One region of the Priestia veravalensis genome, then DNA from elsewhere that is predicted to be linked to it. Evidence: a T-box and tRNA genes for the amino acid it is inferred to sense, from the RefSeq annotation. Region 1 holds a T-box; the other holds one or more tRNA genes.
What was found. The T-box of region 1 lies ahead of pheS (phenylalanine--tRNA ligase subunit alpha). A T-box ahead of a tRNA ligase gene usually reads a tRNA of that ligase, here a tRNA-Phe.

Region 1 (9,476 bases):
AAGCAGCATTCTACGGTCCGAAGCTAGACGTTCAAGTTAAAACGGCTCTTGGAAAGGAAGAAACTCTTTCAACAGTGCAGCTGGACTTCTTATTGCCAGAGCGTTTTGATCTAACATATATCGGTGAAGATGGAAAACAGCATCGTCCGGTTGTTATTCACCGAGGTGTCGTATCAACAATGGAGCGCTTTGTTGCTTTCTTAATTGAAGAATACAAAGGGGCATTCCCAACATGGTTAGCACCTGTTCAAGTTCAAGTGATTCCAGTATCGCCAACTGTTCACCTAGACTATGCAAAAGAAGTTCAAGAGAAACTTCAGTTAGCTGGCGTACGTGTGGAACTAGATTCACGTGAAGAGAAAATTGGCTATAAAATTCGTGAAGCTCAAATGCAAAAAATTCCTTACATGCTAGTAGTGGGAGATAAAGAAGTAGAAGAAAAAGCGGTTAATGTTCGTAAATACGGTGAGCAAAATTCAGAAACTGTTGATTTTGAACAGTTCTTAGCAGGATTAAAAGTAGAAATTACTCGCTAATGAAAAAGCGGAGAGGGCAACTTCTCTGCTTTCCTTTTTAAAAAAAGTAAAAAAAATGTTGCATAAATGTTTTTCCTTTGGTAAAATGATTTTTGTTGTTAAATAAAGAACGAAATCATTGACTTTTGTCTTTGTTGATACTATAATAGCTTAAGTAATTGAATACTTGTTTGTGCAGAAGAAGAAGCACCCGCTTCTCACCTGATTGACGCGTATAGAGCAGTTAGCAGGTTGACATCGTATTTACTTTTAACGATAGTAGTGTGGGTGCATTGTGTACTCACGCTTTTTTGTGTGTATACCAATATCTACACAAGCGTATTCATTCATTAAACCTTGGAGGTGGCTACTTATTAGCAAGGACATGATGGTAAACGAGGGCATTCGAGCTCGCGAAGTTCGTCTAATTGATCAAAACGGTGAGCAATTAGGAATTAAATCAAAAAATGAAGCACTTGATATTGCTGCACGAGCAAATCTTGACTTAGTAATGGTTGCTGCAAACGCGAAACCACCTGTATGTCGTATTATGGACTACGGTAAGTTCCGCTACGAGCAACAGCGTAAAGAAAGAGAAGCTCGTAAAAACCAAAAGGTTGTTAACTTAAAGGAAGTTCGTTTAAGCCCAACAATCGATGAGCATGATTTTAACACAAAACTTCGTAACGCACGTAAGTTCCTTGAAAAAGGTGATAAAGTAAAAGCGTCAATTCGTTTTAAGGGTCGTGCTATTACTCATAAAGGAATTGGACAAAAAGTACTTGATCGTTTTTCAGAGGCTTGCGCTGATGTTAGTTCAGTTGAATCAGCTCCAAAAATGGAAGGACGCAGCATGTTCCTAGTGCTTGCACCTAAAAACGAAAAGTAATAGAACGAGGAGGAACACCCCATGCCAAAAATGAAAACACATCGTGGCGCTGCAAAGCGTTTCAAAAAAACTGGAAGCGGTAAGTTAAAGCGTGCTCGTGCTTACACTAGTCACTTATTCGCTAACAAATCTACTAAACAAAAACGTAAATTACGTAAAGGTTCTTTAGTAAGCAAAGGTGACTTCAAACGTATTCGTCACTTATTAGATAACATTAAGTAATTTGGGTTGAGATAGAAACATAACAGGAGGTAACAATTATGCCACGCGTAAAAGGCGGTACAGTAACACGCAAACGTCGTAAAAAAGTTTTAAAATTAGCCAAAGGTTTCTTCGGTTCAAAGCATAGATTATACAAAGTTGCTAATCAGCAAGTAATGAAATCATACATGTATGCTTATCGTGACCGTCGTCAGAAAAAACGTGATTTCCGTAAATTATGGATTACACGTATCAATGCAGCAGCTCGTATGAATGGTCTTTCTTACAGCCGTTTAATGCACGGATTAAAATTAGCAGGTATTGAAGTTAACCGTAAAATGCTTGCTGAATTAGCTGTAGCTGACGAAAAAGCATTTGCTGAATTAGCAGCAGCTGCTAAAAAAGGCTTAGAGAAGTAATTTCTGCTAAAAAGTCTTGTTACCACTAGGTAGCAAGGCTTTTTTGTTTATTGGAGGGATTATCTTTGTTTTTAATGATATACGCGATACTTATCAACCTTATAGGCTTATATGTAATGAATGCAGACAAAAAAAGAGCTCAGCGAAATGAATGGAGAATCAAAGAGCAAACACTTTGGACGATTGCCATTATCGGAGGAGCTCTAGGTGCAACCATTGGCATGAATCTTTATCGTCACAAAACAAAGCACGCAAGCTTTCGTTTCGGTCTGCCTGCTTTGGTGGTTGTTCATTTGGCATTATTGCTAATCTATATGTAGATGAATAATTTGAAAAATGAAATGGGAGAAGCCATGAACAAATATCTTGCTTTTATTTTTAAGGTTATTGTTTTAGATAGATGTAGTAGTAGGCTCCTTATCTATGAGTTAGAAGAAAACGTTTCAAACGTAGAGGTTAATGGAACTGAATATGCAAAGTGGAGAGCGTTTTTAAAATTCCTTCAAGAGAGTAATTTCATCAAAAGGCTTCCCTATCCAAAAGCCCCGTGATTGAAATGAAAGATGTGATACTCCAGCAGGACTAGCGAGTCAGGTGAGACCTCACAGTATACAAGGAGGGTCGGCCGCTCGCCCTGAGGAAAGGGAACAATCTGGAATGGAAATCACACTAAGCAGAGAGGCCTTCTTCAACAAGAAGTAAGCACACTGTTTATCAAAAGCTTTCTCAATAAAAAAGCCCAAAAGCTATTGCTTTTGTGGCTCGTTCTTTAAAAACTCTCGTACGGGACTTTTCCAGCTAATAATGGCTTTTGGGTATAAAGTTGATACCTTAGCAGACACCAATCTGATATCCTCATGAGTTAAATCATTGAGCTGGTCAGGATTTTTTAATAACATAGTAATAGAAAAAATTTGTTCATTTATATATTTTTCGCCTTCAAACAAAACACCTTTATACGTTAACTCCAAATTTTTACGAACATTTTCTGCTTCATCCACCACGTAAAATTCATTTTGCTCTTTGGCTTGCATTAATTTTCGTTTTGGATTTCGAACATATCGTATAATAAAAAGAACGAAATAGACTAATAAAGCAATTACTAATAGTCGCATTAAGAGCACAATCAAAGCGATATCGCCTCCTTGCCGAGGGTTGTTTCCTAACAGTACGTATAAAGGGCAAAAAGGTTTCATTTATTTTTAATTTTATATTAATATTTATTTTATTTTAGGAGAGATTAGATATGAAGTTACAGTCTTTATTTAACATGCAGCGCCAGCTAGATCAACATATTGAAACAAATCATAAGCTTCAAAACGAAGACTTGGTTTCCCGCAAACTTCTTGCTTTATTAGTAGAATTAGGCGAGCTGGCTAATGAAACGCGTTGTTTCAAATTTTGGAGCCTAAAACCGTCGGCAGATAAAAAGGTTATTTTAGAAGAGTTCGTAGACGGTGTTCACTTCTTATTATCTTTAGGAATTGAATGGGGATTTGATTCAATTGAAGAACTTCCGGTTAAAGCGGACAAAGAAACTGCAACAGAACAATTTTTACATGTGTTCTCTTTGCTCACACAATTAAAAGGAAGCGTAGATCAAGAACAGTACATAGAATCATTCTCTTCATACATGGGTCTTGGAGAAATTCTTGGCTTCGCAGCTGAGGAAGTGAAAACGGCTTATATTATGAAAAATGAAGTGAACTTTAAGCGTCAAGACGAAGGGTATTAAGAAGAAAACATTTCCTCTGAAAATACTTTCTTATATAATAAAAGATATACATATGAAAGGGGTATGGATAAATGAAAAAGTTAGATGAAACATTACAAATGTTAAAAGACTTAACTGATGCAAAAGGTATTCCTGGAAACGAACGCGAACCAAGAGAAGTGATGAAAAAATATATTGAATCTTATGCTGATAGCATTTCAACAGACGGACTTGGAAGCCTTATTGCCAAAAAAGTTGGTGATGAAAAAGGCCCTAAAATTATGGTTGCAGGTCATTTAGATGAAGTTGGCTTTATGGTCACTCAAATTGATGATAAAGGCTTCATTCGTTTTCAAACTGTAGGTGGCTGGTGGTCGCAAGTTATGCTAGCGCAACGTGTTACAATTGTAACGCGCAAAGGCGATATTACAGGAGTTATCGGCTCTAAACCTCCTCATATTTTACCTGCTGAAGTACGTAAGAAGACGGTTGAGATTAAGGATATGTTTATTGATATCGGTGCATCTAGTCGTGAAGAAGCAATGGAATGGGGCGTAAAGCCTGGCGATCAAATTGTTCCGTACTTTGAATTTACCGTTATGAATAACGAAAAAATGCTTTTAGCTAAAGCATGGGATAACCGTATCGGCTGTGCTATTGCTATTGATGTGCTCAAGAATTTAAAGGGTCAAGAGCATCCAAACGTTGTATACGGCGTTGGAACAGCGCAAGAAGAAGTTGGTTTACGCGGTGCAAAAACGTCAGCCAATCTTATTCAACCTGATATTGCATTTGGCGTAGATGTAGGTATTGCTGGTGATACGCCAGGAGTGTCTGAAAAAGAAGCAGCATCAAAAATGGGTGACGGTCCACAAATCATTTTATATGATGCATCAATGGTTTCTCACAAGGGTCTACGTGACTTTGTAACAGATGTAGCAGATGAAATGAACATCCCATATCAGTTTGATGCGTTATCAGGCGGTGGTACTGATTCAGGAGCTATTCATATTTCAGCTAACGGCGTACCTGCACTATCTATTACAATTGCAACTCGCTATATTCATTCACATGCCGCAATGTTACATCGCGATGATTATGAAAATGCGGTGAAGTTAATTACAGAAGTTATTAAAAAACTTGATCGTGAAACGGTTAATAAAATTACGTTTGAATAAAACAAAAGGTGCACTCAATTTGAATGCACCTTTTGTACTTACTTTAAGCTATTTTCAAGTGTTGTTAAAATTTCTTCTTTTTCACTTTTAGGCGAGTTTTCCCATAGTACTTCGAAAAGTACACCTAGACCTGGAAGCATTTTTTCTTCACCGCTTTTGATAGCATCCATAATCGTTGCTTCAAGTTCTTCTTGAGAATTACCTGAAACATTTGATATAATAGCATTTCGTAAATTAAGATTCATCGTGATCACCTCAACTATAGATAGTAAAATCAAAAATAGTTTGTGTATGTCACATTCAATTTATGTATCGTAACTGAAATTGATAAATAGAGGAGTTATGTTTGGTGAAGCGAATTGATTCCGTGAAGAACCCACAGGTTAAACTATGGAAAAAATTACATACAAAAAAAGAGCGCGATAATCAAGGTTTATTTTTGGTGGAAGGCTTTCATCTTGTCGAAGAAGCTTTAAACCAAAGAGAAATGATTAAGTATCTCATTCTTGCTGATAATGTTGATATTCCATCGCATTGGAATGTTGATACGGTTGAGATGATTGTGGTGACGCCTGCTGTTATTAAAGCAATTGCTGATACAGAAACCCCTCAGGGAATTGCAGCCGTTTGTTACCAAAACCAATCATCATCCGTCTTACAGACAGCGCGTCGATTAGTGCTGTTAGATGCCGTCCAAGATCCAGGTAACGTAGGAACCATTATTCGTACAGCAGAAGCTGCTGGAATCGATGCAGTCATTATTGGAGCAGGTTGTGTAGATGTTTATAACAGTAAAGTCATCCGTTCGACTCAAGGTGCAATCTTTAACTTGCCTGTTATTAAGAAAGACTTAATTAGTGCGATTAAAGAACTAAAGGAATGTGGAGTTAGCGTGTATGGTACATCATTACAAAATGCTTCTGTGTACACGGAAGTTGAAAAGCCAGAAGCTTTTGCTCTGATTGTTGGTAACGAAGGGCAAGGTGTAAGCTCAGCGGTGCTGAATGAAACGGACCATAACCTATATATACCGATATTTGGAAAGAGTGAATCGTTAAATGTAGCAATTGCATCAGCAATTTTAATGTACTATTTACGTGGAATGTAGTTGCAACGGCTAGCCGTTTTCACTATAATAATACAATAGCTAAATATGCGAAAAGCAGTGATAGAGAGCAGTAGCTTATGTAGCGTTATTCAGGGAGAAAATGCCGTGACTGAAAGCATTTTTATAAGCGCAATAAGTGAATTCACCTCTTGAGTTGACACTTGGACCATCATTTTTGATGTAAAGGTGTTCCGGATATTCCGTTAACGTTAATGAAGTGAACTGTGCAGATGCATGGTTAACAAGGGTGGTAACGCGATTAAACCTCGTCCCTTTTTGGGAGAGGTTTTTTTTATTTGCAATTTTTTAAAACAAAAGGAGGATTATTCAATGAAAGAGCGTTTACAAGAGCTGCAACAAGAAGCGATTGTTAAAATTGATGACTCAAAAGATTTAAAAGCATTGAATGATGTACGTGTAGCTTATTTAGGAAAAAAAGGACCAATTACAGAAGTACTTCGCGGAATGGGGAAATTATCTGCTGAAGAGCGTCCTGTAATGGGAGCACTTGCAAATGAAGTGCGCGAAGCAATCGCTTCAAAGATTGAAGAAAAGCAAGCGGCGCTAGAAGCAGAAGAAATCAACCGTAAACTAGCTTCAGAAACAATCGATGTGACACTTCCTGGTCGACCAGTTAAAGTCGGTACACATCATCCGCTAACAAGCGTAATTGAAGAGGTTGAAGATTTGTTTTTAGGCATGGGCTATGAAGTAGCTGAAGGACCTGAAGTGGAGCAAGATTACTACAACTTCGAAGCGTTAAATTTACCAAAGGGTCACCCAGCACGTGATATGCAGGATACGTTCTATATTACTGAAGAAACGTTATTACGTACTCATACATCAACAGTACAAGCCCGCGTAATGAATGGAAATGAAGGGAAAGGTCCAATCAAAATCATTTGTCCTGGTAAAGTATATCGTCGTGATGATGATGACGCTACGCATTCACATCAATTTATGCAAATTGAAGGTTTAGTTGTAGATGAAAATATTCGTATGAGTGATTTAAAAGGAACGCTTGAGGTATTTGTGAAAAAAATGTTCGGTGCAGAGCGTGAAATTCGTCTACGTCCAAGCTTTTTCCCGTTTACTGAACCATCTGTTGAAGTGGACGTATCATGTGCTAAATGTGGAGGAAAAGGCTGTAATGTTTGTAAGCAAACAGGCTGGATTGAAATTTTAGGCGCTGGTATGGTACATCCAAATGTACTTGAAATGGCCGGCTATGACTCTAAAAAATATCGCGGCTTTGCATTTGGAATAGGCGTAGAGCGTATCGCTATGTTAAAGCACGGCGTTGATGATATTCGTCATTTCTATACAAATGATGCTCGTTTCTTAAATCAATTCAAACAAGTATAAAGGAGGGACTAACATGTTTGTATCATATCGTTGGTTGCAAGAATATGTAGATTTATCAGGAGTAAAAGCTGAAGAACTTGCTGATAAAGTCACAAAAAGTGGAATTGAAGTTGAAGGTGTAGAAAATTTAAATAAAGGCGTAAGCGGTGTTGTCATCGGTCACGTAGTAGAATGTGAACAGCATCCAAACGCAGATAAGTTAAGTCGTTGTCAGGTTGACCTTGGGGATGAAACGGTTCAAATCGTTTGTGGTGCTCCAAACGTAGCACAAGGTCAAAAGGTAGCGGTAGCTAAAGTAGGCGCTGTATTACCAGGCAATTTTAAAATTAAGCGTGCTAAGCTTCGCGGTGAAGAATCAAACGGCATGATTTGTTCTCTTCAAGAGCTTGGAATTGAAAGCAAGCTTGTCGCAAAAGATTACCAAGAAGGAATCTTTGTATTCCCAAGCGATGCTGAAGTTGGAGCAGATGCTTTAGAAGCATTGAATTTGCATGATGAAGTATTAGAACTTGGCTTAACGCCAAATCGTTCAGACTGTTTAAGCATGCTAGGGGTAGCTCATGAAGTAGCAGCAATCTTAAATCGTGAAGTAAAATACCCAGAGGTTGAGTTTCAAGAGACGGAAGAAAAAGCATCGGATTACATTTCAGTTGCAGTAGAAGCAAAAGAAGATAACCCTTTATACGTAGCACGTATGGTGAAAAATGTTAAAATTGCGCCGTCACCGCTATGGATGCAAACGCGCTTGATGGCAGCTGGGATTCGACCACACAATAACGTAGTTGATATTACAAACTACATTTTACTTGAATACGGTCAACCACTTCATGCGTTTGATTATGATCGTCTTGGCTCCAAAGAAGTTGTTGTTCGTCATGCACAAGAAGGCGAAGAAATTGTAACTCTCGATGATCAAAAACGTGTACTAAAAGAGAACCAGCTTGTCATTACAAATGGTAAAGACCCAATCGCTTTAGCCGGTGTAATGGGAGGAGCGAATTCTGAAGTCCAAGATGACACAGTAAATGTGTTAATTGAATCTGCTTACTTCCGCGGGTTATCTGTGCGCCAAACATCGAAAGAGCACGGTCTTCGTAGTGAAGCAAGTGCACGTTTTGAAAAAGGAATCGACCCAAGCCGCACACGTATAGCAGCTGATCGTGCTGCTGAACTAATGGCTGCTTATGCGGGTGGAGAAATTGTTTCAGGAACAGTTGAATTTGATGAAATGACAATTGAACCAGCTGTTGTATCTGTAACGCTTGAGCGCATCAATTATGTTCTTGGTACAGAGCTAGAAATGGCTGAAGTTCAAGAAATCATGAATCGTCTTCAGTTCGAAAGCAAAGTGGAAGGCGATGCCATTATCGTAACCGTTCCAACGCGTCGCGGTGATATTACAATTGAAGAAGATATTGTGGAAGAAGTAGCTCGTATGTATGGGTACGACCACTTACCAACAACTCTTCCTGTGACTGTAGCAACGCCAGGCCGTTTATCTGATTATCAGCTAAAGCGTCGTAAAGTACGCCGTTTCTTAGAAGGCGCTGGATTAGCTCAAACAACAACATACTCATTAACAAGTGCAGAGAAAGCAACACAGTTTGCATTAAATACTGCATCAACAGTTCGTTTAGCGATGCCAATGAGTGAAGACCGCAGCGTTCTTCGTCAAAGCTTAGTACCACACTTACTTGAAGCTGTTAAACACAATAACGCTCGTCAAACAGACTCAATTGCGCTATATGAAACAGGTTCAGTGTTTTTGGGAACTGAAGAAGGTCAGCTACCAATAGAAGAAGAGCGAGTAGCGGGAGCAATCACAGGCTTATGGCATTCTCACAGCTGGCAAGGTGAAAAGAAAGCAGCTGATTTCTATGTGGCTAAAGGCGTTGTAGAAGGATTATTATCAGCATTAGGTCTTGATAATCACATTGAATATAAGCCTACAAATCAAGAAGGCATGCACCCTGGACGTACAGCGGCAGTTGTATTAAATGGTCAAGAAGCTGGGTATGTTGGTCAGCTTCATCCAGTGACGCAAAAACAATATGGTCTTCGCGAAACGTACGTATTTGAGCTAAACT
Region 2 (9,476 bases), on a different contig from region 1:
AGCTAAAGAACACGCTCGAATCTTTGACAGTAGAATTAAAAGCTAAATCAGGTGAAGGCGGCCGTTTATTTGGTTCTATTACAAGCAAGCAAATTGCAGAAGAGCTAAAGAAAAAGCATAATATCAAAATTGATAAGCGTAAAATTGAGCTAGACGATGCAATTCGTGCGCTTGGCTATACAAATGTACCTGTGAAATTACACCCAGAAGTAACGGCTACAGTTAAAGTTCATGTAACAGAACAAAACTAATGGTAAGCGAGATTAGTCTATAAATAGTAGGGTTAAAATAAGAATAAATCAAACGTTGGCGCGAAGAATTTCGCGCCAACATTTGCGATAATCGAAAAAACGATAGAGGGGCATAGAAACTATGAATGATCTTTTTGCTGATCGTCTACCGCCTCAAAATATCGAAGCTGAGCAGGCGGTATTAGGGGCAATTTTCCTAGAGCCATCTTCTTTAACATTAGCGTCTGAATTATTAATTCCAGAAGACTTTTATCGAGCAGCTCACCAAAAGATTTTTACGTGTATGCTAAAACTTTCAGATCAAGGTGAACCAGTTGACTTAGTTACGGTTACATCAGATTTAGCAAATCAAAAAATCTTAGAAGAAATAGGTGGAGTGGCGTATCTAAGTGATTTAGCTAATTCCGTACCAACAGCTGCTAACATTGAATATTATGCGAAAATTGTAGAGGAAAAATCTATTCTTCGCAGGCTTATTCGAACGGCTACTGATATTGCTTCAGAAGGTTATGCGAGAGAAGATGAAGTCGAAGTCTTATTAAATGAAGCGGAAAAAAATATTTTAGAAGTAGCACAGCGTAAAAATACGGGCGTGTTTCAAAATATTAAAGATGTTTTGGTGCAAACTTATGACAACATCGAAGTTCTTCACAATCGTAAAGGTGATATTACAGGCATTCCAACAGGATTTACGGATTTAGATCATATGACTGCTGGATTCCAGCGAAATGACCTAATTATTGTTGCTGCACGTCCATCAGTAGGTAAAACAGCGTTTGCATTGAATATCGCACAAAACGTAGCAACCAAGACAGATGAAAATGTAGCGATTTTCAGTTTGGAGATGGGAGCGGAGCAGCTTGTCATGAGGATGCTTTGTGCTGAAGGTAATATTGATGCACAAAGGCTAAGAACAGGATCCTTAACATCAGAGGATTGGGGAAAGCTAACCATGGCGATGGGTTCTTTATCTAATGCTGGTATTTATATAGATGATACGCCAGGTGTACGCGTAGGAGAAATCCGTTCAAAATGTAGACGTCTGAAGCAAGAAGGCGGTCTAGGAATGATTTTAATTGATTATCTACAGTTAATTCAAGGGAACGGTCGAAGCGGCGAGAATCGTCAACAAGAAGTATCAGAGATCTCTCGCTCGTTAAAAGCATTAGCACGTGAACTTCAGGTTCCTGTTATTGCATTATCTCAGCTTTCCCGTGGGGTTGAGCAACGTCAAGATAAAAGGCCAATGATGTCCGATATTCGTGAATCAGGGAGTATCGAACAAGATGCCGATATTGTAGCCTTTTTATATCGTGAAGACTACTATGAGAAAGATACTGAAAATCAGAACATCATTGAAATCATTATTGCTAAGCAGCGTAACGGTCCAGTTGGAACGGTTCAGTTAGCTTTTGTGAAGGAATATAATAAGTTCGTAAACTTAGAAAGACGCTTTGATGATTCGGGTGTACCACCAGGTGCATAAACCTCTCAATCCGAGAGGTTTTTTTGTTTATATTAGTATATGTTCGGTAAAAAGCAGTATATTATCTTTGATTTAGATTAAATAGTTCGGATTTACATTGACTTTACTATAATAAATTGATACACTTATTTACGGTTAAATTATGTCGTAGTAGGCTGTTGCTTACTAAGCGGAGGTGCTTAAGATATGTCTTCAGTTGTTGTAGTAGGAACACAATGGGGAGATGAAGGAAAAGGGAAGATTACAGACTTTCTATCAGAAAATGCAGAAGTAATTGCACGTTACCAAGGTGGAAACAATGCTGGTCATACGATTAAGTTTAATGGTGAAACGTACAAATTACATTTAATTCCTTCAGGGATTTTTTACGATGATAAAATTTGTGTAATTGGAAATGGTATGGTTGTAGATCCAAAAGCACTTGTTCAAGAATTAAAATATTTACACGATCGTAATGTAACAACAGATAACTTACGTATTAGTAACCGTGCGCATGTTATTTTACCTTACCACTTAAAATTAGATGAGGTAGAAGAAGAGCGTAAAGGCGATAATAAAATTGGAACAACAAAAAAAGGAATTGGTCCAGCATATATGGATAAAGCTGCACGTGTAGGTATCCGTATTGCAGATTTATTAGACCGTGAAGTGTTTGAAGCAAAATTAACACAAAACTTAGCTGAAAAAAATCGTCTTCTTGAAAGAATGTATGAAGTAGAAGGCTTTAAATTAGAAGATATCTTAGATGAATACTACGAATATGGTCAGCAGATAGCAAAATTTGTTGTTGATACATCCGTTGTATTAAATGATGCTCTAGACGAAGGTCGTCGCGTATTATTTGAAGGTGCACAAGGTGTTATGTTAGATATCGATCAAGGAACATATCCGTTTGTAACATCTTCTAACCCTGTTGCTGGTGGTGTAACAATCGGTTCAGGTGTAGGGCCTTCAAAAATCAAGCACGTAGTAGGTGTTTCAAAAGCATACACAACTCGTGTTGGTGACGGTCCATTCCCAACAGAACTAACAAACGAAATTGGTGATCAAATTCGTGAAGTAGGTCGTGAATACGGAACAACAACGGGTCGTCCACGTCGCGTTGGTTGGTTTGACAGCGTAGTTGTTCGTCACGCACGTCGCGTAAGTGGTATTACAGATTTATCATTAAACTCAATCGATGTTTTAACAGGAATTGAAAAATTGAAAATCTGTGTAGCATATCGCTATGAAGGTAAAATTGTTGAGGAATTCCCAGCTAGCTTAAACGTTTTAGCTAAATGTGAACCTGTTTATGAAGAGCTTCCAGGTTGGACGGAAGATATTACAGGTGTGAAATCTTTAGATGAATTACCTGAGAACGCACGTCATTACTTAGAGCGTGTTTCACAATTAACTGGTATTCCATTATCTATTTTCTCAGTGGGACCAGATCGCAAACAAACAAACGTATTACGCGGAGTTTATAGCTAATACTTTTAAAAAAACCAACGTTTAGTTTTTTAAACGTTGGTTTTTTATATTGAATTCATTTTTTAAAAATATTCTTCTGAAAAAACTATTGCATTCAGTGTTTAAATCATGTTATTATATTACATGTCGCTGATATTCATAGTATGAGCCATTAGCTCAGTTGGTAGAGCATCTGACTTTTAATCAGAGGGTCGAAGGTTCGAGTCCTTCATGGCTCACTTTTGTTACTTACTATGGCCCGTTGGTCAAGCGGTTAAGACACCGCCCTTTCACGGCGGTAACACGGGTTCGAATCCCGTACGGGTCATTTTTATTACATATTATAAGCTGAGGGTCCCGTGGTGTAGCGGTTAACATGCCTGCCTGTCACGCAGGAGATCGCGGGTTCGATTCCCGTCGGGACCGCCATTTGATAATGGCTCGGTAGCTCAGTTGGTAGAGCAAAGGACTGAAAATCCTTGTGTCGGCGGTTCGATTCCGTCCCGAGCCATAAAAAGCATGACTTTTAAAAGTCATGCTTTTTTGTTTGTATATGGTTGAAAATTAATGAGGTTATTGTATAGTAGAGGATGAATTTGTGACGATTACTATGTTATGAAGTATAATACAATTAGTGTATTCAAACATTATGAATACTTACTTTCCTATTTTTGTTCGAAATGATAAAAGGAGAACGATGATCATGGATAAACGTATTTTAGTAGTAGATGACGAAAAACCAATTGCAGATATTTTGAAATTTAATCTGCAAAAAGAAGGTTACGAAGTGTTTTGTGCTTATGATGGTGTAGAAGCACTTGAAAAAGTTGAAGAAGTACAACCAGAAATGATTCTGTTAGATATTATGCTGCCACAAAAGGACGGCATGGAAGTCTGTCGAGAAGTTCGAAAAAAGTATGATATGCCAATTATTATGCTGACAGCTAAAGACTCTGAAATCGATAAAGTGCTTGGTCTTGAGTTAGGTGCAGATGATTATGTAACAAAGCCTTTCAGTACGAGAGAGCTATTGGCGCGAGTAAAAGCGAATTTAAGAAGACATCAACAGATTTCAAATAGTGTTGAAGAAGAAGAGAGTAATGAGATAACAATCGGTGCACTTGTCATTCATCCAGATGCTTATATTGTTTCAAAGCGTGGAGAAACAATTGAATTAACACATCGTGAGTTTGAATTGCTGCATTACTTGGCGAAACATATTGGACAAGTCATGACGCGGGAGCATTTGTTACAGACAGTATGGGGATATGACTACTTTGGTGATGTTCGAACAGTTGACGTTACGGTTCGAAGATTGCGTGAGAAAATTGAAGATAACCCAAGCCATCCAATGTGGATTGTAACAAGACGTGGGGTAGGTTATTATTTGCGTAGTCCAGAACAGGAGTAACGCTATATTATGAAGAAAGTCCGTTTTTTTCAGTCCATTCATTTGAAGTTTGTGCTAATTTATGTATTGCTTATTTTAATTGCAATGCAAATTATTGGTGTCTACTTTGTACGTCAGTTAGAAAAAGAACTTGTTAATAACTTTACAAACTCATTAACGGAACGTGTAGGTCTACTTGCTTATAATATTGAACAAGAGCTAGAAAAAACACGTAATGATACTTCCCCTACGTTAGAAGAAGATTTAGAAGTAGTATTGAGAGATTTTGCTTCTATGCAGGGAATTTCCTCTAAAGACATATTAGAGGTACGCGTTATCGATCCGAATCGACGTATTATAGGGACATCAAACCCAAACCCTGAACAAATAGTAGGGAAAAAAATAAATGACTTAGCCGTTACGAATGCCCTTTTAGCAGGAACATCTTCTAATAAAGTATATCGTAAAAGCGGTGACAGAATTAGAGTATTGACGGTTCCTATTCGTCTGCAGGATGATGTGGGAGGAAATGCTTCTACAAATCCAAATAATCGAGAAAGCTTACAGTCAGAACAAGAGATACTAGGTGCTGTTTATTTAATTGCGACGATGGAACCGGTCTATGAGCAAATGAGGAAAATTAATAGTATCTTTGCTTCTGGTACGGTTATATCGTTAGTTATTACTGCCCTTTTAGGTGTTTTTCTGGCTCAGACGATTACGCGACCAATGTCTGAAATGCGTAAGCAGGCATTAGAAATGGCTAAAGGAAACTTTTCAAGAAAAGCAAAGGTCTATGGTTATGACGAGATAGGGCAACTTGCTTTAACGTTTAACAATTTGACAAGAAAGCTTCAAGAGGCACAAGCTACTACTGAGGGAGAGCGACGTAAGCTCAGCTCCGTACTTGCTCATATGACAGATGGCGTTATTGCTACTGACCGAAAAGGTAGAGTAATCTTAATTAATGACCCAGCTGCGTCAATGTTAAACGTTTCACGTGAAACAGTATTGTCAGAGCCAATTGTGACGCTTTTAGGTTTAGATGAAACACATACATTCGAAAGCCTATTGGCTAATCAAGATTCACTTATTCTTGATTTTAGTACGAAAACAGAGCCGTTTATTTTACGAGCAACTGTTTCAGCTATTCAAAAGGAAACGGGTTTTATCAACGGAATCATTATCGTCTTGCACGACATTACAGAGCAGGAGAAAATTGATCAGGATCGCCGAGAGTTTGTAGCAAACGTCTCTCATGAGCTTAGAACACCATTGACAACAATGCGAAGCTATTTGGACGCTTTAGCAGAAGGCGCATGGCAGGATAAAGAGATAGCACCAAGTTTTTTACATGTTACCCAAACAGAAACAGAGCGTATGATTCGATTAGTCAATGACTTGTTACAACTATCTAAGTTAGATAGCGAAGACTATCGCTTTAGTCGAGACCCGGTTAACTTTGTAAAGTTTTATCATTACATCATTGATCGCTTTGAAATGACTATTGAACAAGGAATTACGTTTGTTAGAGAGCTTCCAGATGAAGCCATCTATGTAGCAGTTGATCAAGATAAAATTACACAAGTATTAGACAATATTATTTCAAATGCAATTAAGTATTCACCAGAAGGTGGAACAATTACATTTTCTATTGAACAACACACGCATGAAATTGTGGTAAGTATTAAAGACCAAGGTATGGGAATACCAAAATCAAATCTGTCCAAAATCTTTGAACGCTTTTATCGTGTGGATAAAGCAAGAACTCGCAAACTAGGAGGGACAGGTTTAGGTTTGGCTATTGCAAAAGAAATTATTGAAGCTCACGATGGTCGAATATGGGCAGAAAGTAAAGAAGGGGTTGGGACATCTATTTACTTCACACTTCCAATTGAAAGTGAGAATGATGAAGAATGGGAATGAGATATGAAAATATAAAAACCGTTGTGCTAGTTATTTTGGTGGTTTTAAGCTTATTCCTCACTTGGAATTTATGGTCCTATCAATCCCCTTCTGATTTAAATACTGAAACCCAAAACCTTCAAGAAGCTGAGGTAGGTGGAAAGAGTGAACTAGAGGATTATATACGTCCTACAAAGGTACTCTATCACCAAAGTGGTAGTCACTATTTATCACATGAAGAAAAGAGAATAGACTCATGGTTACAAGAAATGAGAACGTGGAAATTAGGGGATATTACAGACGTTTCGAGTGCTATTGAGCCTAGTGGCTTTTTAAATTATGTCCATGATAATAACTCTGTGGAAATTGTATATCCAGACCTAATACCAGTTGAAACCTTTCAGCAAATGTTTAGCTTTACGACGGATAAATTGCCAAGGGTAGATTTTGATCGTGTAGTCATAAAGATAAAAAAGACCCCTAATTTATCTGTAAATATGTATTTGGTGAACTATAGCCAACAAAAAGTGTATGCGGTGAAAATTAGTAATGTAGTCAAGAACGATGTGCAGAAATTAGCGGATGCAGGAACATCAGCAGAGCGTTGTCTGGTTTATAAAAAGAATGAGAATCGCTATATCTTCATACCAGCTCAGACTTCTCACATGCATAAACTGTATGCATATGAAGCACCTTTAGATATTCGTAAGTTTCAAAATGCGCTGTTTACAAATCCAAGTTATGCTCGTACAGAAAGCTTAGCATATAGAGAATTATATACAGAAGGAACCAAAGTTATTAATGTAAATACCAGGACAAACGTCATGGAGTATGTAAACTTGGTGAATTCGAATACGGAATCAAATGATGACGCAAATTTATTAAATCGTAGCTTTAGCTTTGTTAATGATCATGCCGGATGGACAGAGCCAGATTACCGTTTTGATAGTTGGAATCGTGTAACAAAAGAGATTACATACCGGTATTATCATGATAATCACCCTGTATACAGCAATCAGGGCATGACAGAAATCTATCAAAGATGGGGCAATGCTGAGGTCTTAAATTATCGTCGACCTTTGTATCGATTTGTTCAAGTATCCTTACCTGAAATGAAAGTACAGTTACAGTCTCCTCAAGAAGTAATTGAAATGATTGAGAAGCATCAGGATTTTGATCCTTCTCTGTTAAATGATATATCAATTGGATATCAGCTTGAGGAAGGTATTGGGGATAATCAGCAGCAAGATACGGATAAAACAGAGTATGATTCAAACTCGGTTACATTGGTTCCTTCTTGGTTTTACTACTATAATAATAAGTGGTACCGAGTTACGTTACCTGATGAAGGAGGCGTAAACGGTGGATTGGAATAAAACGAAATCGATTTTTATCGTAACGTTTCTGGTTTTAGATCTGTTTTTAATTTATCAATTCATGAAAAAGCATGATCAAGACCAGTATTCGTTATTTGTTGAATCAAGCATTGAAGATCAATTAGCAGCAGAAGGAATAATGTATACGGAGCTACCTAAGAGTGAAAAAAAAGCATCTTCATTAAATGCAAACAGTAAAAGGTTTAGTGAGAATGACTTGAAGAAGCTTAAAAAACAAAAAGCAAAATTAATTGATGAAAAAACAATTGAAAGTACGTTAGATAAACCAATTCCTGTTCCAGCAAAGAATAAAACATCAAAGTTAAATCAGTTCTTACAAGACTATGTTCTTTCCGGAAATGCATATACGCTGTGGAAAATTAACGAAGATAAAAATACGATTACATTTTACCAACAGTATAAAAATAAAGTTATTTATGATAACGAAAATGGCATTGTCATTGCTCATTTGAATGATAAGAATGAAATTACTTCTTACGAGCAGACGTTTATGGAAAATATCGAGCCTTTAGATGATGAACAAGAGGTTCTTGCCCCAATTAAAGTCCTTGAAAATCTGTATTTGAAAGAAGAATTAACCGAAAAAAGCACGGTAACAAAAGTAGAGTTAGGTTATTATACCTTCGATTTACCTCTGCCAAGCTCCCAGGTTCTTGCGCCTACTTGGCACGTTGTCGTAGATGAAGATGTTGACTATTTTGTAAATGCTTTTGAAGGACAAATCATCCAAAAAAGCTTGAAATAGTATATTGGAGTGAGAAAAATGAGTTTGCATTTTAGCGTGCTAGCTAGCGGTAGTACTGGAAATGCGATTTTTGTAAGTGATGGAGACCAATCGCTATTAGTCGATGCAGGCTTAAGTGGTAAGAAAATGGAGTCACTTTTTCAAGAAATCGATCGAGATATTCACAACCTATCAGGAATATTGGTAACCCATGAACATAGTGATCATATTAAAGGGTTAGGCGTACTAGCTCGTAAATATAAATTGCCTATCTATGCAAATGCAAAAACATGGAGAGCTATGGATGGGTTAATTGGACAAGTATCAACTGACCAACAGTTTCATTTTGAAATTGGTGAAAATAAAACATTTGGAAGTATCGATGTTGAATCGTTTGGTGTATCTCATGATGCTGCTGAGCCAATGTTTTATGTTTTTCATCAAGGAGATAAAAAACTTACGTTAATTACGGATACAGGCTATGTCAGTGATCGCATGAAAGGCATTATTAAAAATAGTCAGGCTTTTGTTTTTGAAAGCAATCATGATGTTGAGATGCTTCGTATGGGAAGGTATCCTTGGAGCGTTAAGCGTCGTATTTTAAGTGATGTAGGACATGTTTCAAATGAGGATGCAGCACTGGCAATGGCGGACGTTATTGGTGATCAAACAGAGAGAATTTATCTAGCTCATTTAAGTCTAGATAACAATATGAAAGAAATTGCGCGAATGTCTGTTTCACAAGTTTTAGCTGAAAAAGATATTGATGTGAAAGAACAGATAAAACTTTATGATACAGACCCTAATAGACCAACATCGATTATTTATGTATAGTCTACATAAACAAAACAAAAAATAACTTCAGTTAGAT

Region 2: it has a tRNA-Phe gene. The T-box ahead of pheS (phenylalanine--tRNA ligase subunit alpha) is inferred to sense a tRNA for this amino acid. The anticodon was not compared.

Annotation. Positions count from the first base shown of each region.
Region 1 is NZ_KQ758654.1:35,298-44,773, forward strand. It holds gene thrS (threonine--tRNA ligase) at 1-536, shown strand, start outside; ribosomal protein L20 leader region at 709-834, shown strand; gene infC (translation initiation factor IF-3) at 901-1,404, shown strand; gene rpmI (50S ribosomal protein L35) at 1,426-1,626, shown strand; gene rplT (50S ribosomal protein L20) at 1,665-2,024, shown strand; gene AS180_RS12130 (DUF1294 domain-containing protein) at 2,090-2,344, shown strand; gene AS180_RS12135 (hypothetical protein) at 2,345-2,575, shown strand; gene AS180_RS12140 (hypothetical protein) at 2,771-3,148, opposite strand; gene AS180_RS12145 (dUTP diphosphatase) at 3,271-3,759, shown strand; gene AS180_RS12150 (M42 family metallopeptidase) at 3,831-4,916, shown strand; gene sspI (small acid-soluble spore protein SspI) at 4,955-5,161, opposite strand; gene AS180_RS12160 (TrmH family RNA methyltransferase) at 5,266-6,024, shown strand; T-box leader at 6,073-6,301, shown strand; gene pheS (phenylalanine--tRNA ligase subunit alpha) at 6,355-7,389, shown strand; gene pheT (phenylalanine--tRNA ligase subunit beta) at 7,403-9,476, shown strand, end outside.
Region 2 is NZ_KQ758647.1:19,653-29,128, reverse strand. It holds gene rplI (50S ribosomal protein L9) at 1-251, shown strand, start outside; gene dnaB (replicative DNA helicase) at 373-1,737, shown strand; gene AS180_RS10295 (adenylosuccinate synthase) at 1,924-3,210, shown strand; tRNA gene AS180_RS10290 (tRNA-Lys) at 3,356-3,428, shown strand; tRNA gene AS180_RS10285 (tRNA-Glu) at 3,446-3,517, shown strand; tRNA gene AS180_RS10280 (tRNA-Asp) at 3,543-3,618, shown strand; tRNA gene AS180_RS10275 (tRNA-Phe) at 3,628-3,700, shown strand; gene yycF (response regulator YycF) at 3,893-4,600, shown strand; gene walK (cell wall metabolism sensor histidine kinase WalK) at 4,610-6,505, shown strand; gene AS180_RS10260 (YycH family regulatory protein) at 6,496-7,860, shown strand; gene AS180_RS10255 (two-component system regulatory protein YycI) at 7,847-8,626, shown strand; gene AS180_RS10250 (MBL fold metallo-hydrolase) at 8,645-9,439, shown strand.